Prochlorococcus marinus str. MIT 1013: one gene and its partner. The protein of the gene in region 1 interacts with the protein of each later gene in a pairwise test. Links are inferred from orthologs where the notes say so. Each region holds a gene or a part of one and is shown in the gene's direction. Other genes may lie near its edges. The genes, in order: O5633_RS00135 and sfsA.

Region 1 (10,814 bases):
ATAATGCTTTTTTTCGCTTTCTCTATTAAAAAGTGGGCTTTTTTTAGATCTATTATTGGAATTCTTCCTGTTCGAAGAATTCTTTCAAAGCGTCCAGTCTTTTGAACTAGCTCTTGAGGAGTAAGTCGTGAAATGGCCTTGTTGGTAATTAATCCTGAGTGCATCAGCAAGGCTGCTTCGTTGAGTTGAATATCTAAAGTACATATAAAATACGCTATACATTTAAGTCTTTTTAGATTGCGAACACTACCTAGACTTCCATAGATTAGATGATTTATTTCTTCATCGCTGATAGATAATAAAGAATCCCATGTTTTTATATTATTTGATAAAAGTATTTTTTCTTCTTGATAAAATGTTTTAGGAAGATCTTTCAATAATGAGTTATTATTCATCAGTCTCTAATAAAGTGATTTCTTCAATTTCAGCATTATTTGATAAATATTCACTTGCAGAATAATTCCTGTCTGGTAATTCTATTATCTTTGATTCTTTTAAATCATTTATTAATTCACCTAGAACAATTGGTTTACTTATTCCATCACCAGCTGATTCTATCTTTCTTAGCCTGACTTTGACCTGAGCGCCATTTCTTCCTCCCCCTTTCAAATTACCAGCTATTTGTAACAATGTTGGTTTTACAGCTTCTTTAGGGAAATCATTTGATGCTTGAGCAACAACTAAATCAAATCCATTGTCATAAACAATAGGAGCATATTTGTAACCTTCGACATTAAGCGGAGGAGAATAACTTTGCTCAAAGGCCCAGCAACTAGCAGATAGTAAAAGTGTGAAAATTGTTGTCCCAGTTAGTCGGAATTTAATTCCCCAATTAAATAAATAAGCCAAAACAGTCAAGACGCCAAGTCCTGAGCCTCCCCAGGCTAGCCATTTTGTAACATCTTGGATAACTTCAATAATAGACATAGGCTGGTTTCTCCTGAATTGATTCTTTATAGTTTGTTAGCTCCCCCAAGTTTGAGAAACAATTTTCATGGGAGATGAGTGGAGTTCTAAAAGATTAAAGCAGTGGGGACTTGCTGGAACCTTTGCGGCATTGGGTGGTGTTTTGATTTGGAGTGGCGCAGACCTACTATTAAGTAGGACTATAAGCCGTTTTTCTCCACAAATAGAGAAAACATTATCTAATTCATTAGGTCACCCTTTAAAAATAGGTTCATACAGAGGTCTTAAACCATGGGGAGTTGAGTTGGGGCCAACAATTCTACTTCCAGGTATTAAAGATTCTTCCTCAGTTAATATTTCAAATTTAACAATTAAATTTGCTCCTTTTGCGAGTTTATTTAATTGGCAACCAGTTGCAATATTTAATCCAAAAGGAACAGAAATTTTATTAAGCAAAAATGATACTGGTTCGTTTTGGATTCTTCCCCATAATGATAATCCTAAGAAAATCAACCTTCAACTAAAATTTAATTTAAAAGAACCAACCAAAATTGTATTTAATTCTGGAGATACGACATTATTAGCGAAAGGTGATCTATCTCTCAATCTTGGTAAGAAAAAGATTTATGGTGCGATTAATCTAGACTCTAAAAAACAAGGAAGCCTTTTTATTGCGGGAAATGGGTATTGGGATGGAATAGAATTTAAAACTAAAGTAAAAATTAATAAATTAAGTCTTAGTATCTTTGAGGGGATTTTAGGAAATAAGACTAATATTATCACTAGAGGAAATATAAATGGAAGTCTAAATTTGGGAGTCAAGAAAGGTTTAATCAGATGTAAGGGTGATTTACTGTTTAATGATTTAACTCTAAAAGGAGGACCTCTAAGGGAGACCTTGTCTACAAATAATTCAAAAATAAAGTGTGATAATAATAAATTTATGTTAATTGATTCTAACTGGAATTATGGATATTGGGATATATCTAACTCATCTGAAATACCATTTTATAAAAAAGATAAAACTTATATAAATTCTGTAACTTCTATTAAGATTAAAGATTTCGAACATAAACCACTTTCTTTAAAATTAAAATTACCAATTTCAATAGTTGATCGGCAATTTATTCCTGGTGAATTAAATGCTAATTTTAATTTAGAATCTTTTCCTTTAGGCGCGTTAAATCCAATACTAAATGCCTCATTATCAGGAAAATTAAATACAAAAGGTGATTTTCGTGGCCCCTTATCTTCTCTGAACTCTGCTATTAACCTTTCTTTAAACAATCCACAGATTAATGGTATCCGATTAAGAGAAAAATGGAGAGGTTCTTTTACTCGAATTCCAGGTGAACAGAAATGGGGTAGTTTGAGAATGGTATCGGAAGGTGCTTCTATCCCTGGTGATCTTCAAATTAACTTTAATAAGGATGGAAGTTTTAATGATTTAAATCTAAATAGATTAGGAGGTAAAATAAGTCTAAATCCTAAATTAAATGCATTTGAATGGGATGCTAATAAATTTAGATTAGATCGAGTAGAAGTGGCTTTCCCGCCAGAGAAAAGTTTTAAACGAATCTTTGGGGAAGTTTCAGGTAATGGACAATTTTCTCTTGATCCATTATTTCTTAATGGTGATTTAAATTTAGATTATTTTAGATTGTTAGGTTTCAAAGTAAATAAGGCAAGCATTAAAGGTCAGATTAAAAATTCAGAAACCAATTTAACAGGTGAATTAATACCAACTGAAAAGGGAAAGATTAAGTTTGACATTAATAATGGGTCCGAATTTTCTTTGTTAGCTCAAGTTAAGGATGTAAGCTCTAGTTGGATTACAGCTACAGCTTTAGAGTTGCCTAAATTAGGATTGAAGTATTCAGATGCAATGGGTAAGGCTGAAGACTTAGAAAAATTTATAATTGGTTATTCAAATAGTTCTATAGATAGTCAGTTTGACGCTTTAACTAGGTCTCAGGATTCATATAGAGATGAGATATCTAGGATAAATAATCAGAGCATTATTAACCCTTATGATCTTAATGGGAATATTAATGCTGATATTAAATTAAGTGGTCCAACTCTATCTGATTTAAATGTAGAAGCAAAAGCCTTTGGTAAGGTTTGGACAGACAAAATAAAGATTCTAAGTCCCAATGATATAAAACCTTTTAAAGCAACTTTTAATGGGAATCTATCTTCAGGTATGGGAGATTTTTCTTTACTTGATTTTAATTTTTCATTATTATCTTTATTTGCACCAATACCTTCTGCAGTTGATGGGTATTTTGGTCTAAAGGGTAAATATATTTTAGGCAATTCCACCCCACAAGTTACAGCAGATTTAATTATTAAGAATACAGTAATTTATAACAGAAATATTATTTTAGATAATGGAAATATTAAATTTAAAGATAATTATCTAGAATTTGATATTGCTCTAAGGGATAAATCTTCGGCAAATCCTGTTAAGTTAGGTGGAACCTACCCATTAATTAGTTCTTACCCTATTGATCTAAAGGTCGAAAGTCATGGTGATGGGTTGGCGTTTTTGACTGGACTAACGAAAGGGAATGTTTCTTGGACCTCAGGGACAGCTGATCTAAGCTTGTTGATTAGAGGAACCCCTGCAAAACCTCTTGCGAATGGGTTTTTGGTTTTGAAAAACAGTGAGCTACTTTTTCAAGATAAAAAGATTCATAATTTGAATAGCACAATAGTTTTTGATTTCAATAGACTTGAAGTCCGTACTCTAAAAGCAAATACAGGAGCAAACGGCATCATTAACAGTCAAGGTGGAATTTCATTATTTGATTCTCAATTAAGTGAAAGCGAGCCATTGGCTATTTCTATAGAAAAAACACGAATCAAGACCGCATTTACTGACATCAGCGCTTCGTCTAACATTGTTGTTAAGGGATCTATTTTTAAACCTCAATTAGCAGGTGAAGTATTTATTTTAGAAGGTTCAATTTTTGCTAAAAGAGCTAATAATTCAGGTAAGACTTCATCTGAAAAAAGAGATTCTATGGTGAAAATAAGTCGTAGATTACCAGAACAAAAATGGAACCAGAGAGAACCCCTGGTTTTATTTATTCAAGATGAAGATGCACCTGCAAGTCGTATAATTAGTTCTGGCTTGCCTAAAGGGTTTGAGTCAATAATCTTTGATAATTTAAAGCTTGTACTGGGCCCTTCATTGCGATTGGTTTCACAACCCTTGGCAAGCTTCGAAACAAATGGATTCCTTTTCTTAAATGGTACTTTTGACGAAACACTTGATGTTAGTGGAGTTATTAAGCTTGTAAGTGGTTACGTTAATCTCTTTACGACTACCTTTAATTTAGATCAAAGTGAACCTAATGTAGCCGTATTTGTACCGTCTATGGGCTTGGTTCCATATGTTGACGTGACTTTGAAAAGCCGTGTTCCAGATAATGTTAGAGACGTCAGTAACTTTTCCTCTAATGGTATGGCATCATTTGGTATTGGAGGATCTCGTTTTGTAAATGTCGAAGTAACGGCCTCTGGGCCTGCAGATCGTATTAGTGAAAACTTTCAATTAAGAAGTACTCCAACTTTGGGAAGAAGTGAGTTGTTAGGACTTATAGGAGGTAATTCTCTTGCAAATCTAATAAGTAGTGGAGGAAATAGTGATGTGCTTGCTAGCTTTTTGAATAGATCTTTTGCTTCGTATCTTCAAGGCAATATTAATGGTTTTTTAAGTGATAGGCTTCAAATATCTTTGTATCCTGCATATATAAATGGATCAGATTCAGACGATGATGCTAGTGATAGTAGTTCTTCAAGTACTGATCAGGAAGATACGAATTTGCCAGGTCAACAGGCATGGGTGACAGAAATAGGAGTTGACCTTAACGATAAAATTAATTTTTCAGTTCAGGCTGCTCCTAACAGACAAGATATTCCACCGAAAGGAAATATTACTTTTCAAATGAATCCCAACGTAGGTCTACTAGGCTCGTTTGATAAGAATGGGAATTGGCAAAGTCAGCTTCAACTCTATTTTAGATATTAAATAAATGAATAGTTGAATAAAATGACTTAATAAAAAATTGCTTAGTTAGATAGATTTTTATCTTCTTTTATTGCTTGATTCGCCATTAAAGGAATATTTTAAAGATAGTACAAAATTATCTTTGATTAAATAGTTGATCTAAATCAAATGAGTACAAACTTTTCAGTTCCTGATCCTACGCCCCAGCTAATAAAAGTAGCAGAGAGTGCAAAAGAAGCTTCTGTTTTGCTTGGTCAATCCACTAATGAACAAAGGTGTGAGGCTTTGATCGAAATGGCAAATGCTTTGAATGATAACGCCGATGAGATATTGAAAGCAAATATTCAAGATCTTGAAAGATCAGAAAAAGAAGGGTTGAATAAATCACTTTTATCAAGACTTCAGTTAACAAAAACTAAACTCAAAGGATGCATTGACGGGGTTCTAAAAGTTTCAAATCTTGTAGATCCAATAGGTAATAGACAACTTCATAGGAAATTGGATGAAAACCTTATCCTTGAGAGAGTGACAGTTCCATTAGGAGTATTAGGAGTCATATTTGAATCGAGACCAGATGCATTGATACAAATAGCATCTCTTGCTGTTCGTTCTGGTAATGGAGCTTTATTAAAAGGAGGAAGTGAAGCAAAAGCTACAAATCAAGCAATAATGGATTCTCTTGATAAGGGTTTAAGCAAATCCAATGTGGGTTCAGGAGCTTTGTCTTTGCTCACTACACGTCAAGAAAGTTTAGGCTTACTTCATTTAGATCGGTTTGTGAATTTGATAATACCTAGAGGTAGTAATGAGTTAGTTCAATTTATTCAAGAAAATACACGTATCCCTGTCTTAGGGCATGCTGATGGAATTTGTCATTTATATGTAGATAATTCTGTAGATATTACTAAAGCTATAAACATAGCTTTAGATAGTAAGATTCAATATCCTGCTGCTTGTAATGCTATTGAGACATTATTAATTCATGAAGATGTTGCAGAGATGTTTTTGAAAAAAGGTTTGCCAATTTTTTCAAGTGCTGGAGTTACTCTTAAGGGAGATGCAAAGAGTCAATCTTTAGGGGTGAAAAATAGGGCTGATGAAGCTGACTGGTCTACAGAATATCTTGATCTAATTCTTTCGATCAAAATCGTTCGTAATGCAGACGAAGCTCTTGAACATATTCGTAAATATAGCTCTCGTCATACTGAGGCGATAGTTACTGATGACAAGAAAGTTGCTGAAAAGTTTTTAAGTTCGGTTGATAGTGCAGGTGTTTACCATAATTGCTCTACTCGTTTTGCTGATGGTTTCCGGTATGGGTTTGGAGCTGAAGTTGGGATAAGTACTCAGACTCTTCCACCAAGAGGCCCAGTAGGATTGGAAGGGTTAGTTACCTATCGCTATTATCTCAGAGGTGATGGTGATCTCGTTAAGGATTTCGCTTCTGGAGATAGGAGCTTTTCTCATATTGATTTACCATTATGAGTCAGTTTCATAATTTAAGCGCAATTCATATAAAAGATATAAATTTATGGGCCCACGTAGGTGTTTTAGAAAGTGAGCGAATACATGGTCAAAGCTTTCTTCTTGACATCAGTTTTTGGTTGGATTTGGATGAGTCATCCAAGCTTGATCAATTAGATAAATCATTAGACTATAGTGAAGCAATTAGAGCAGTTAAAAAACTTTCATTTGAAATCAAATGCTTAACGATTGAATATTTTAGTGATCAAATTTTGAATCTTCTTGAGTCTCTATATGGTCCAGTTCCAATTCATATTCTGCTGACAAAATGCTCGCCACCAATATGTGGATTCACTGGAACTGTTTTAATCGAAAAAAAAAGGAATTTCTTCTTTCCTATTAATTAATTGGATACATACAAAAGACCAATTTTTCTTGTTCATGGTTTGTGGAACAATCCTAAATTATTTGAAAAACTAATAAAAAAAACAAAAGAAAACGATTATGAATTGTACAGACCACATTTGCCACACAAATATGGGAAAACATCTCTTAGGCGTTTAGCTCGAGATCTTGATTCTAAGATTGAGGAGTTAGTGGGGACTGAAATTAAAATTGATATTGTTGGCTTTTCAATGGGTGGATTAATTAGTAGGTGTTGGTTGCAAAATCATAATGGTTTTTTAAGAACTAAACGTTTTTTTAGTATTGGTACGCCTCATTTTGGTACTTACACAGCTCAACTGATCCCTTCATTTTTGATGCCAGGTATTGCAGAGATGAAAAGAGGAAGTAGTTTATTATCTCAATTAAATAATGACTTAACTTCCTTAGAAAAGGTTGAATGTACTAGCTTTTTTACAAAATGGGACTTGATGTCATTCCCAGGCTGGCAAGCAAAACTTTCTATTGGTAATTCCTATCATTTACCTGTGTTGACACATAAAGAATTGATCACAAACTCTAGTTCTCTAGATATTTTAGCCAAAAAGATTTTTAATAATAGCTAAATAAGACCACTATGTCTTATTAGAGCTTCAGTAGAGGGAAGTCTTCCTCTAAATTGTTTGAAAACCTTATTGGGTGAACGACTACCACCAAGACTAAGAATTGAATCGCGATATTTTTTACCAATCTTTCGGACTTTATCCTGATTAGAAAGGCCTGCCTCTTCAAATGCGGCAAAGGCATCAGCACTGAGCACCTCAGCCCATTTATAAGAGTAGTATCCAGCAGCATAGCCACCAGCAAAAATATGACTGAAAGCACAGAGAAATTGATCTTCTGGAATGGGATCCATCACTGTTGTACTTTTTGCGATTTCTCTTCGTAACTCATCTGGGGAAATTTCTAAATCTTCATTCCATCGACTATGGAGTTTTAGATCAGTAAGAGCAAAATGTATTTGCCTTAAAGTCGCAAGCCCAGAATTAAATGTTCTGCTCAGCCTTAATTTATTGATTTCCGACTCTGGTAATGGCTCTTTCGTCTTCCAATGTATTGCTATTTCAGAAATCGTTTGATCCTCTAAGCACCAATTTTCCATGAATTGGCTTGCTAATTCGACAGCATCCCATTCAACATTATTAATACCGGCTGCTTGAGGGTAATTTACAGTTGTCAGCATGTGCTGTAGTCCATGACCAAATTCATGGAAGAGAGTTTCTACTTCTTCGAAACTCATCAGACTGGGTTTGTCCGAAATAGGAGGCGTTTGATTGCAGATTAAATAGGCTACTGGAAGAACAATCTCATTTTTGTTCTTTTGATTTCGACATAAGCATTCATCCATCCATGCGCCACCTCTTTTTGTAGCAGGACGACTGAAAGGATCTAGATAGAATGATGCAATTTTCTGGCCATCTAAATTTTTAACATTAAAGAAACGGACATCCTCATGCCATAAAGGTGCTGTATTATTTACTTCATCAATTTCAATTTCAAAAAGTCGTTTGCATAAATTAAATAGACCATTAAGAACTTGATCCAAAGGGAACCATGATCTGAGTTTTTCTTGGTCAAGATCGTATTTCTCTTTACGTAGAACTTCAGACCAAAAACTTATATCCCATGGAGATAGCTCGAAATCGTCGCTTTCTCCATGGCTTTTGGCACACTCACGAAGTTGTGCAAGTTCTTTTTCAGCATGAGGCATTGCCGCTAATCGTAATTCTTCGAGTAACATCTCAACTGCTTCTTCATTGTCAGCCATCTTTGTAGCCAAACTAATTTCACACCAGTTTTTATATCCCAATGATTTGGCTTGCTTATTTCTGAGATCTAAAATTTCTTCAATTATTTTTTTATTGTTAATTTTTCCATCGCTAGCTCTACTTACAAAAGCTCTATATACTTTTTCTCTAACTTGTCGATCTTTTGCATACGTCTGAAAAGGTATATAGCTAGGTAAATCCAAGCCAACTCTCCATGGGCCACTTGAGGCTGTAGGTTCATTCCCCTCTCCATTCTTGTCACCAGCTTCCTTCGCGGCAAGAGCCAATGTTTCAATAGCTCTCTCAGGAAGCCCCTCAACTTCTGAGATGTTTTTTAATAAAAGACTCCAATTTTTAGTTGCATCCAATACATTGTTGCTAAATGTAGTTGATAACTCAGCTAATCGCTCACTGCGAGAGTTAAATAGTCTTTTCTCATCAACCTCTAGACCAATTCCTTTATTTTTCATAGTTACTAGCTCTGTCTCAATTATTCTTATTTGTGTTTCATCCTTTATGTTTCCATTCTCTTTTAAATTTGAGAGCGCCTTGAAAATCACTTCGTTTTGAGCAAGCTGATTACTAAATCTAACGATCGTAGGTTGCTGATTTGAATGAACTTCACGTAGTTCGGAGGAATTGCAAACAGCATTCAGGTGACTTACAACTCCCCAACTCCATCTAAGTTTTTCACCTATTTCATAAAGCTGAGGCATTACATCTTCCCAGCTTATAAAGCTTTTGGTTGATAATTTTTCTTTGAGTTGTTCTTCGAGGTTGTTTAATTTTTTATTTAGATCTTTTATCAGTTTGGGTATATTTTCAGTGATCTCTTTAGGGGTGATTTTATCGTAATCAGGAAGACCTTCACCTTTTAATAGTGCTGTTGGCTTACTTGAAGTCATTTTTTGAAATCAATAACTAACTAATTGGTACAAGGTTATTGGTAATTAATGATTGTGCGAGAGCATTCGTTGATACCTCATACAAATCAATTGCTATTCTTGGCCAAAAACCTATTACTAATGTAGGAACTAAGAGGCTTAAACCTATTGAAAGCTCTCTAGCATCCATTTCTTTGACTATTGATAACGCTGGTATCCTAGGTCCAAAGAATACTCTTCTACACATTGAGAGAAGGTATATAGGAGTTAGAACTAGTCCAATAGCTGCTAGAAGGATTGTTATTGCTCTGAATAGAGATGTGAATCCCTCTTGGCTTGTTATGCCTAGGAAAACTGTGATTTCACTTATAAATCCACTCATTCCTGGTAAGGCAAGTGATGCTAAAGAACTGGCCAAGAAGAATGCAAAAGTGATTGGTAAAGCCTTGGCTAGACCGCCCATGTTGGGGATTGAAAGAGTGTTGGTTCTTTCATAAAAACTTCCGGTAACAAAAAACATTGCCGCAGCAATTAGTCCATGGCTGATCATTTGGAGCATCGCTCCACTGATTCCAAGGGCATTAACTGCGCCAATTCCAACAAGAACAAAACCCATATGACTAACAGAACTGCAGGCTATGCGCCTTTTTACATTGTTTTGAGCAAAAGCATTAAGAGCACCATAAATAATATTTACTATTCCAATGATGATTAGAGCTGGAGCGAGTATTAAATGAGTATCAGGTAAAATTTGTACATTAAATCTTAAGAGAGCATAACCTCCCATTTTTAATAAAATACCAGCTAATAGCATTGAAACAGGTGCATTTGCCTCCCCATGAGCATCGGGCAGCCAGGTATGAAGTGGAAAGATAGGAAGCTTCACTCCAAAACCAATTAAAAACCCTAAATAACAAAATATCCCAAAATTCCCAGTAAAAGATTTGGATGCGATTTCACTTAAATTAAAGGTAAATTGATCTCCAGAGAGAGCTAAAGCAAGCCCACTAATTAATATCAGAAGGGAAGCAAGTGCTGTGTAAAGAATGAATTTTGTGGCTGCATAAAGTTTTCTTTTGCCTCCCCAAATAGCAATTAATAAATAGACAGGAACAAGTTCGAGTTCCCAAGCTAAAAAGAATAGTAGGAAATCTTGTGATAGGAAAACTAAAGCTTGGGCTGAAGCTTGTATCAGTAATAAAGCAAAGTAAAGTCGTGTTTTTTCTTTTACTTTCCAACTGGCTGCTGCCGATAAAAAAGTTATTAGCCCGCTTAGGACTACCAGCGGTGCGGATATCCCGTCTACTCCTAATGACCATTCGAGTCCTATTG
Region 2 (10,862 bases), 1.7 Mb from region 1 along the record:
CTTCTTTGAATGCCACGGCTTTGGCTGCTATTACATGTTCTAAAGGACCTCCCTGGGTGCCTGGAAAAACAGCCTTATCAAGCTTTTTCCCAAGCTCTTCGTTTTTTGAGAGAATTAGTCCTCCCCTTGGCCCTCTAAGAGTTTTGTGAGTGGTTGTTGTAACTACATCACAATATGGGATTGGACTTGGGTGAAGACCACTTGCCACTAAACCAGCAATGTGAGCAATATCAGCCAATAAATAAGCATTTACTTCATCAGCTATTGATCTAAAAGCCTGGAAGTCAATTTTTCGTGGATACGCAGAGAATCCACAAATAATTAGTTTTGGCTGATTTTCAATCGCTTTTTTTCTGATTGCATCCATATCTAATATTTCGGTCGTTTTATCAACTTCGTAGTGACATGTCTTAAACCATTTGCCACTGACATTTACAGGTGAACCATGTGTGAGGTGACCTCCATGAGATAGGTCCATTCCCATGATTTTGTCACCAGGCTTAAGAAGGCTTAGAAAAACTGCAAAGTTAGCTTGAGCTCCGCTGTGTGGTTGGACATTTGCCCAGTTGGCACCAAAAAGGTTTTTTGCTCTATCTATTGCTAATTGCTCAATTCCATCAATATGCTCACATCCTCCGTAATAGCGCTTATTGGGGAGACCTTCAGCATATTTATTTGTTAGGACTGAGCCCTGTGCTTCCATTACAGCCTTTGAGGCGAAATTCTCACTTGCAATTAGTTCTAAATGTGTTTCTTGTCTTGATAATTCATTGTTTATTAATTTCGCAATACTTGGATCACATTCCATCAAAGAAGATTTAATAGTCACTTTATTCTTTTATTTATGATGTGATAGTAGGCATATGTTTAGTCTAATGAGAAAAAACTTTCTCTTATTTTCTGGTTATATATGGATTTACATATTTTTTAAACGCGCCTGGAGAGATTCGAACTCCCGACCCTCTGATCCGTAGTCAGATGCTCTAATCCGCTGAGCTACAGGCGCATAAAAAAACAATATCAGATTGACACCCAAAGAATAGGAAAATATGTGTGTATCTATGCCTTAAAAATTGATTGAAATACGATTGTGAAACTTAAAAAGTTATTTTTCCATTAATTTTTGCATTTTGAGAAAGTAATCAATCTCTATCTAAGGTTACTAATAATAGAAAAAACTATGTTTTTATGTCCACTTCTATCGATTCATCGCAAATTAATGAGCTAGCTGTGTCAATAGCTGACAGATTATTTATTCAAGTTGAAAATTGGAACCTTTATCTGGGCGATGCGGGCCTTTCAAAGGACTTGGCTATTGAATGTCAGGCTAACTTTGATCAAGGTGCAAATGTTTCAGCTAGAAAAGCTCTTGAAGCGATTCAAGTAAAACTTGGCGGAGGTAAAACGATTTTGCCATTATCAAAATTAATTCCACCAAATCAATTTTTTGACCTCGAGGAGATTTTAGAACCCTATTGCAGATAAGATTTGATCAATTGCTTTCTTATTCTTGCTAATCATTCAGGTGACTAATGCCAGAGAAGTTGTAAGGAAGCGAATTGGTCGCTTAGGAGAAAGACTTATAGGGAAAGTTGCTGATGCTGAAGCACAGGTTGAAAAGGAATTAATGAAAGAGATGGAAATAGCTTTTCAAGAGTTTGGCATTGAAGCAAGAATTCTTTCAGTCAGTGGAGTGAAAACTGATGAAATGAACTGTTTAGAAATTCCACTTAAAGTTAGATCAGAAAAAGATGTTTTTCTTAAAGATGATTAAATTTCTCTTTTAAAAACTTATTTAAATTATTAATATCATCAACTTTAAGAATAATTGCTAGACAATAGAATATAACAAGACTAATTCCAGATGATATTATTATTTTAAATAATAAATTAAAGAAACTATAGGGCAAGTATGTTATTTTAAAAATAAAAAATGAGCTAATACCAGAAATTAAACCAATTAATATAATTCTAAGGTTTTGTGATACTATTTTTGAAAGTTTCAGGTTCTCTAGTTTATTATTTAATTTTAAGAGTAAAAGTATGCAAGCAAATAAATTAACAAATGTAGTTGAATATACTAAACCATTTACTCCTAAGTTGATTGGGGATAGTTCCCCCCATGGACTTGTTCCTCCAATTAGAAACCAGTCAAAAAATAAATTTAATAATATTGCTATACTTGATATTCTAAATGGTGTTTTTGAATCTTCAATACCATAAAATACTCTTACTAATAGATCTCTTAATAGATAAAAAGGCATACCTATTCCATATGCAATCAATAGTTGACTTACAACATCTATAGCATTTTCATTGAATGAACCTCTGCCATAGATTAATATTACTATTGGAGCAGATAGTGAAATAAATATCGAACCTAGAAATACCATCGAAGAAGAGGAAATAATTAATCCTTGATGGATTTTCTTGATCAATTTTAAATGATTTTCTCGAGCTCTTAAGCTTACAAAAACTGGTAATAATGGAATTAAAATAGAATTTGATATTATTCCAAGAGGAGCTTGAACTAAAAAGTTTGCGTAACTTAGAGCAGCTGCAGCTCCAACTATTTTTGATGCAAAGAATAAATCAGTAATAACATTGATTTGCATCATTCCTGAAGAAAGTGAAGCAGGGGCAATCATTCTCCAGGCTCTTTTTAATTCTGAATATTTTGTTTGGATTGAAAAACTTATAGTAAATATTCCTTTTTTAATTAGAAAAGGTATTTGAATTAAATATTGAGATAGAGCTCCTATAAATGTTGCCTTTGCAAGAATAATTCCTCCCCTCAAGTTTAATTCATATATATCAGCTGAAGTTTCTTTATTTATCCAAAAGTTTGATACTGCAATTATAATTATTAGACTTGAAAGTAATGGAGATATAGACGGGATTAAAAATTCTTTTTTTGCATTTAGAGATCCAAAACCTAGGCCTATTAGTCCAGATAAGAATATAATGGGAGACATTATTTTTAATTGAGAAGATGCTATTTCTTTGATCTCATTGTTTAAACTGGGTCCAACTAAATTAATCAATAAATCGGATGAAAAGAAAATAAAAAAACTTATTATTAATAGTATTAGAGATAAAATATTATTGATTGAACTTATAAATAACCTACTATCAATTTTATTTTTATCTGCTAATAGTGTAACCATTGAGTTATGTAATGGTCCATTAATACCTCCAAGAAGAACCAAGAAAAATCCAGGTATAATATAAGCATAATTATATGCATCATATGCAGCACTAATTCCGAAAGCACCAGCAATAACTAATTGCCTAGCCATCCCACCAAGTTTACTTAATAAAGTTCCTAAACTTACGACGAAAGCAATTTCTTTGAATGATTTCGACATGTTAGGTTTGAAAAAAGAGAGCTTTCATCTTTCTAGAATATTTTTAGTTCTTGTTTTAATTGGATGTTAATTAAGTGATTGAGATTGGGAAAACCATTATTAAGTTTCCCCCTCTTGTAGAGGGAATCTTAATTAAAAGATATAAGAGATTTTTGGCTGATGTTGAGTTGGCTGATGGTGAAATTGTTACTGCTCATTGTGCAAATACAGGACCAATGAAAGGGGTTTTGAGGCCTGGTGGTCGAGTTAGACTTAAGTTCTCTCCTTCTCCTAAACGTAAATTAGATTGGTCTTGGGAGCAAGCTGAGGTGCCAAGTCATAATGAGCTGAAAAGATGCTGGGTTGGTATTAATACATCTTTACCTAATAAATTGATTAGAAATTTGGTTGAGGCGAATGGCTTAGAGAAGCAATTGGGTTCAATTGCAAATATCAAGCCTGAAGTTAAATATGGTTTAGAGGGTAAAAGTCGAATTGATTTGTTACTTAAACCAAAAACAAACAACTCAGATAGTAGAGATATTTATATAGAGGTTAAAAATACAACTTGGTGTGAAAAAACATTAGCTTTATTCCCGGATACGGTAACCACAAGAGGTCAAAAACATTTGAGGGAGCTAATGAGTATTTGTACTAATTCAAGGGCGATATTGATTCCTTGCATAAGTAGAAGTGATATGGAAATTTTTGCACCTTCTGATTTAGCAGATCCTTTATATGGAAAATTATTTAGACAGGCAATATCTATGGGTGTAGAGGTTGTTCCATGCTCATTTGGTTTCTTTTCGGACCACATAACTTGGGAAGGTGTTAAACCCTTTAAGATTTCACAAAAATAAAATATCTAGAACAAAATACTTAGGTAGATCTATTTTAACTATTTAAGCTAGTTTTTTATTTTGATTTTTAATTGTGGGATTTAAATTAATTTGAAAATTTAATCAATTAACACAAAAAATGTGTAAATAAGAACATATATGCGGTACCAAACTCTTTTTTTGTATCAACACCTACATCTTGTCAGTATCAGTTGCATTCATATTCATAAGTGTATAAATTTTGGATTAACTATCCATTTCTTTTTTTCGAAGTAAGCATCATTTATGACCACTGCTTTGCAATCGCCTCCAAGGCGAAGTACTTCTCGTCTTCAAGACGCAAGTCTTTTGAACGGGCCAATGCTTCTTCTAAGAAGCATTAAAGGTTTTAGAAGAAGTCAATCTTGGGCATGGCTAGCGTCTGTCCCATTGGCACTTTTAGGATTAGGTGTTTTCACTTTCTCTGCAAGAGCTGAGGTTGCACTTTCAGATTTAACTGGACCTCAAGCTGCTGCATTTTTGGCAGATAACCTTTGGTTATTTATAGCCACAATCCTCGTTATTTTTATGAACGCAGGATTCGCAATGGTTGAAGCTGGTATGTGTCGCCAAAAAAATGCGGTCAACATATTAGCCAAAAACTTATTTGTTTTTGCTCTTGCTGTCACTGCCTATTGGGTAATTGGATATTCCCTAATGTATGGCGGTTCAGTAATTGATGGATGGCTTTATTTCCAAGGCTTGTTTGTTGATCCTGATCCTTCAGGTGCATTAGAGTGTGCAGCTGCTGGCGATACAGGTTGTCTTGTTCCAGCAGTTGATTTCCTTTTTCAGTCTGCTTTTGCTGGTACTGCTGCAACTATCGTTTCTGGATTAGTTGCAGAGAGAGTCAAATTTGGTGAATTTGTCGTTTTCTCTATAGTTTTAACTGCTTTTATCTACCCAATCGCTGGTAGTTGGCAGTGGAATGGTGGATGGCTTTCTGAACTTGGCTTTATTGACTTTGCTGGCTCATCTATCGTTCATTCTGTTGGAGGATGGGCAGGTCTTGTTGGGGCAATGCTGCTTGGACCTCGTATTGGCAAATTTGTAGATGGCAAAGCTCAAGCTATGCCTGGACACAATATGGCTATTGCAACTTTAGGAGCGCTAATCCTTTGGATAGGTTGGTATGGATTTAATCCTGGCTCCGAATTAGCAATGGATCAATATGTTGCTTATGTCGCCGTAACAACAACATTGGCAGCAGCTGGTGGCGCAATCGCAGCTACAGTTCTATCTACCATTACTTCTGGTAAACCTGATCTAACCATGATTATCAACGGTATACTTGCTGGATTAGTAAGTATCACTGCTGGTTGTGGCAATATGACTTTTGCTGGATCTTGGCTTGCTGGAGCAGTTGGTGGATTAATTGTTGTAGTTGCAGTAGCTGCTTTAGATTCTGCAGGTATTGATGATCCAGTTGGTGCTTTCTCAGTTCACGGTGTTTGTGGTGTTTGGGGAACTGTTGTCATAGGCCTTTGGGGCGTTGATGGCATGGACCCAGGTGCTGCAGGAATTGGTCTTCTTAATGGAGGAGGAATTAACCAATTCTTCATTCAAGCATTAGGTGCAGCTGCTTATGGTATCTGGACTGTAGTTACATGCTGGATTGCTTGGCAAATTATTGGTGGCTTCTTCGGTGGCATCAGAGTTAGCGAAGCAGAAGAGACTCAGGGTCTTGACATTGGCGAGCATGGAATGGAGGCATATCCTGACTTTGCTTCTAGCTAGTTACCTTATTTAGTTCTCTTACATTAAGTTTAAAAAAGCCCGGATATATTCCGGGCTTTTTTAGTGTGGTTTAATAGTGATGGGAATCCTATCAATTTGTTTATAACCTTTTAATTGAAATGGATACTCAAGCATTCAAGCAAACTCTTCATAAATCAGATAGATATAACAGGAGAGGATTTGGCTCTGCAAACAAGCGAGCCCAGGCTCTAGCAGAGGCTTATCAAAGTGGATTAATCGGATCAATTAGAGATAACGGCAATGAATTGGTTCATGGACGACTTAAAGTCAAAATTGCAGAGGCTTTTGGTTTTTGTTGGGGAGTAGAAAGAGCTGTAGCAATGGCTTATGAGACTAGAAAGCATTATCCGAATGAAAAGATATGGATTACTAATGAAATTATTCATAATCCTTCAGTAAATGACCAGCTTAGGAAAATGGATGTACTTTTTATTACTGAGGAGAAAGGAGTCAAGGATTTTTCAGGCGTAAAAGATGGGGATGTTGTAATTCTTCCTGCTTTTGGTGCAACTGTTCAAGATATGAAAATGCTTCATGATAGAGGCTGTCATATTATTGACACCACTTGTCCATGGGTTTCAAAAGTTTGGCATACAGTTGAAAAGCATAAAAAACATACATTTACTTCCATTATTCATGGTAAATACAAACATGAAGAAACACTTGCGACTAGCTCTTTCGCAGGAACTTATCTAGTTGTATTTGACTTAGAAGAAGCCAATTATGTAGCTGAATATATTCTTGGTAATGGAAATAGAGAGGAATTCTTAAAGCGTTTTGCTAAAGCATCTTCTGCTGGGTTTGATCCTGATAAGGATTTGCAAAGAATTGGGGTCGCTAACCAGACAACAATGCTCAAAAGTGAAACAGAAGAGATAGGTAAATTATTCGAAAAAACGATGCTAAAAAAATACGGTCCAGCTGATTTAAATGAACACTTTTTAGCTTTCAATACTATTTGTGATGCCACGGAGGAAAGACAAGGAGCAATGTTTTCTCTAGTTGATGAACCCCTTGATCTTATGGTTGTTATTGGTGGTTATAACTCTTCAAACACTACCCATCTTCAAGAAATAGCGGTAAGCAGGGGTATTCGCTCTTTCCATATTGATACTCCAGAGCGAATAGGAGAAGAGACAAATACTATTACTCACATGCCACTTGAAGGTGAATTAATTACTGAGAAGGAATTTCTTCCAATTGGCAGTATTAAAGTGGGAATCACATCTGGAGCCTCTACTCCAGATAGAGTGGTTGAGCATGTTATCCACAAGCTTATGAAAATAAGTGAAAAAGATTAATCTAGGGTAAATCACAATTTTGACTCAATTTCTCGTAGGATATACATTCAATATTTGTTGAAGATGGCTCAACCCACAAGCTCTAATATTCAAGATTCTGACTCACAAAAGGTTGAAGTCGTTGTACAGAGTCCCGATGGGGAGGTGAATATTTTTGGAGAACTTTCAATATTAGTTCTTAGAGTTAGTTTTAGTTTGTTGATGGTTCATCATGGTTTGGAAAAATTAAATGATCCAGGAGGATTCGCTGAATTTGTTGTGGGTAAATATTTCAGCTTTCTTCCTGGTGATCCTGTAATTTGGACATACATGGCCGCCGTTACTCAAATAGTTTGTCCAATTGGTTTAGCGACTGGGGTATTGGCAAGAATATCCTCCTTGGGTCTGCTATCAACTATGGTATTCGCGTTATATTTCCACTTTATAGATACTGGCTTAGAAGGATTTCCTTTCGCTGTTGTAGAAAATCACAATTACATATTTGAATTATCCGCCATTTATGCTGCAATATCATTCTATTTTTTATGTGCTGGTCCTGGAAGACTTTCACTCTTTAGGAAATCAAATAAAATAACTTATTATCCAAAAGGTACATAAGTAAAGAATAACTTTTAAGGCTAAATAATAATATTTAAAATTAAAAATTACTCATAGTTGGTTTTAATGTAAAAAGTGTCTTTTTCCAGTAAGAACCATTTTTATTCCCAATTCATTGCATGCGCTGATAGAATCTTTATCTCTAATACTTCCACCTGGCTGAATAATTGAACTAATACCATAATCAGCTGCCATCTTTACAGTATCGTCGAATGGGAAAAAACCATCACTAGCCAACACAGCACCTTTTGATTTGCTCCCAGCTGCCTCTAATGCAAGTTTTGCTGAACCTATCCTATTCATTTGACCAGCTCCAATTCCTAGACTCTGCTTATTAGATGCAACAGCTATTGCATTTGATCGTATATGTTTTACGATTTTCCAAGCAAAAGATAAGTCAATCATTTCCTCTTCATTTGGGATTAGTTTGGTAACATTTTTCCATTCAGTTTGATCAAAATCCGGTTCATCTAAATCTTGAATTAATAAACCACCAAGTATGCTTCTGATATGATTGTTATCTGCTTTTTGAATAGACTCAGCTTTTAACTCTAATAGCCTTAGGTTTTTCTTTTTTGAAAGTATTTCTTTTGCATTACTATCAAAATAGGGAGCTACTATGCATTCGATAAATATATTTTCAAGTTCTTTTGCAGCAGCTTTATCCACGGGGCAATTGATAGCAATAATTCCACCAAAAGCACTAACTCGATCTCCATCTAATGCTCTTTTTAGAGCAGAACATGGCGAATCTCCAATTGCGACTCCACAAGGATTTGTGTGTTTAATAACTACCGCCGCTTTTTGATATGAAGCATCTTTAATAGTATTTTCATATCCAAATTCACGGAGCGTAGATAATGCAGCCTCCAGATCAAGAAGATTATTTGTACTTAATTCTTTTCCTTGCAATTGATTAGCTCCACTCCAACCTTTCTCAGGCTCTCCATACCATGAGGCCTTTTGGTGGGGATTTTCTCCATACCTAAGCTCTTGCTTTAAAGGCAAGCTTTGCAACCAATAAGCTTTTTGTGAGGGAATTTGCTTTGCAATCCATTTGCTTATTGTTAGGTCATAAATGGCTGTATGCTCAAAGGCTTTTAGAGAATAGCTTTTTCGTAATTCATTGGTGACTGTTTTTGATTTGTATGCATCAATTAAGTTTGAGTATTGACTTGGATTAGTGACTACAAGAACGTCTTCATGGTTCTTTGCCGCTGCTCGAATCATTGTTGGACCGCCAATATCAATATTCTCGATTGCCTCATCCCATGAAACATTTTCTTTTGAAATTGTTTGTTCAAATGGATATAAGTTAACAACCACCAAATTAATTGGATTGATATTTTGTGCCTTCAAATCTTCCATATGATTTTGTTTATCTCTTTTCGCCAATATTCCTCCATGAATTTTGGGATTAAGTGTTTTCACCCTTCCTTCAAGAATTTCTGGAAACCCTGTGTAATCTGCTACTCGAGTGACAGGTAGATTTGCGCTCTCAATTAACTTTGCAGTTCCTCCACTTGAAATAATTCTGAAACCCAATTCATTTATTAATGCTTCAGCCAGAGGAATTAAGCCAGTTTTGTCTGAGACACTTAACAGTGCTATTGGTGACATTTTTATTCTTTGAAATCGATTCTTTTCGATAACCTACGCATCAAAGAGCCATATTGCATTCAAGATGACTGAACTAATCTGCTTAAATTCTGAATCCGCAACAAATAGATTGGTTTTACTTCACGGTTGGGGAGCTGATGCACATGATCTTGTACCTATTGGAAAATTATTAACTGAAGGATTAAAAAATCGTTTTGAAATTGTTTCTTTCTCTGCTCCTAATATTCATCCAAGCGGATTAGGTAGGCAATGGTACCCCTTGTACCCTCATGAGTGGGAACAGGTTCCAAATGCAGTATTAGACCTTGAAAGGAGCTTAAATAGCCTTTGCTTTAAACGCATCCCTTTAAATAAAACATTGCTCTTGGGCTTTTCTCAAGGAGGTGCAATGGCTTTAGAGCTTGCAAAAAGAAATAGATTTGATGGGGTTTTTGCACTTAGCTCTTATCCACATCCGGATTGGGAACCTTCAAAAAATATGCCACCAATTTTTCTTTGTCATGGAAATATGGATCAAGTAGTCCCTAAAGCTGCTTCTCAGAAAAGCTTTGATATTTTGTTAAAACATGAAGTTAAGTCAGAGTTGTATTTCTTTGATGGAGGCCATGAAATAACTAATGATCTAATTGAACATTGCCGAGAAAAAATTAAACAAGAATTTCTGGATTAAACAAAAGCGTATTCATACTCTTCGATTTCTTCCCAGTCGTCTGCTGTAAGTTCTAAGCCTGCAAAAATTTTGTCCTCACCTAGAAATTCAACAATCACTCTTAAAGAGGGAAAAAGAAAGTGATTTTCCTCAGCATATTGAGCACTAAACAAACCTTTCTCTCCCCAGAAGAAGCGATCAGTCGTGTGTTCATTGCGACGTACATTTAATATTGCCGGCGCATACAGTCCTTCTTCGGCAATAAAACGCCTAGCAGCAGTTACAGGCTTATGTTGCCCTGTTCCTAAATGAAAAATAGGAACATGTGACATTACACGCTGACCTGCGAGCCTTCGCCTGCTAATTCTTTTGCGCTTCTTAGACATGAAAAAAAACTACCTTTTTTGGGTGGGAGAGATTTAGAGGTTTTGTTATTCGCTCTGGCTGAAGCTAGAGTTTTTTGAAGAAAAAAATAAGGTTGAAACTGAGGTGGAAAGTTTTTCTTAAATAATTAAAAAGTTGGCTACAGAGTTACCCATCAATCTCTGCCCTAGCATCAAAGTCATTGAAATGCTCACTTTTTAATTAAATTTGAGATAACCTCCTATCAAGATCTAAATTCTTTATTAACATCTTAATACTTTTTTCAAATTTATCAAGTTTTTGAATACTTCGTTTTCCTTGTCTAAGATAGCTTAATGAGTTCAATGCA

The links.
Region 2: the proteins of O5633_RS00135 (region 1) and sfsA interact in binary tests that used the Escherichia coli proteins (3 or more experiments, as listed by UniProt). The link is inferred for Prochlorococcus marinus str. MIT 1013 from one-to-one orthologs.

The regions. Positions count from the first base shown.
Region 1 is NZ_CP114778.1:22,149-32,962, forward strand. What follows is about bases 4,337-7,247. They hold O5633_RS00135 (glutamate-5-semialdehyde dehydrogenase), read left to right. Parts: upstream 4,337-5,089; coding sequence 5,090-6,406; downstream 6,407-7,247. Other genes in these bases: O5633_RS00130 (translocation/assembly module TamB), read left to right, coding at 4,337-4,942; O5633_RS00140 (dihydroneopterin aldolase), read left to right, coding at 6,403-6,792; O5633_RS00145 (esterase/lipase family protein), read left to right, coding at 6,793-7,247. Outside these bases: O5633_RS00120 (DUF4332 domain-containing protein), read right to left, coding at 1-395; O5633_RS00125 (Ycf51 family protein), read right to left, coding at 388-927; more of O5633_RS00130, read left to right, coding at 995-4,336; more of O5633_RS00145, read left to right, coding at 7,248-7,395; O5633_RS00150 (M3 family metallopeptidase), read right to left, coding at 7,392-9,503; O5633_RS00155 (NAD(P)H-quinone oxidoreductase subunit 4), read right to left, coding at 9,520-10,814. UniProt on the Escherichia coli protein: Catalyzes the NADPH-dependent reduction of L-glutamate 5-phosphate into L-glutamate 5-semialdehyde and phosphate. The product spontaneously undergoes cyclization to form 1-pyrroline-5-carboxylate.
Region 2 is NZ_CP114778.1:1,766,154-1,777,015, forward strand. Bases 2,366-5,324 are described here. They hold sfsA (DNA/RNA nuclease SfsA), read left to right. Parts: upstream 2,366-3,442; coding sequence 3,443-4,207; downstream 4,208-5,324. Other genes in these bases: murJ (murein biosynthesis integral membrane protein MurJ), read right to left, coding at 2,366-3,368; O5633_RS10035 (ammonium transporter), read left to right, coding at 4,472-5,324. In the rest of the region: glyA (serine hydroxymethyltransferase), read right to left, coding at 1-808; O5633_RS10015 (DUF3181 family protein), read left to right, coding at 1,189-1,485; O5633_RS10020 (cytochrome-c oxidase), read left to right, coding at 1,526-1,774; more of murJ, read right to left, coding at 1,761-2,365; more of O5633_RS10035, read left to right, coding at 5,325-5,962; O5633_RS10040 (4-hydroxy-3-methylbut-2-enyl diphosphate reductase), read left to right, coding at 6,082-7,284; O5633_RS10045 (DoxX family protein), read left to right, coding at 7,348-7,881; purH (bifunctional phosphoribosylaminoimidazolecarboxamide formyltransferase/IMP cyclohydrolase), read right to left, coding at 7,945-9,501; O5633_RS10055 (alpha/beta hydrolase), read left to right, coding at 9,566-10,171; O5633_RS10060 (DUF3155 domain-containing protein), read right to left, coding at 10,168-10,536; O5633_RS10065 (sensor histidine kinase), read left to right, coding at 10,849-10,862. UniProt on the Escherichia coli protein: Binds to DNA non-specifically. Could be a regulatory factor involved in maltose metabolism.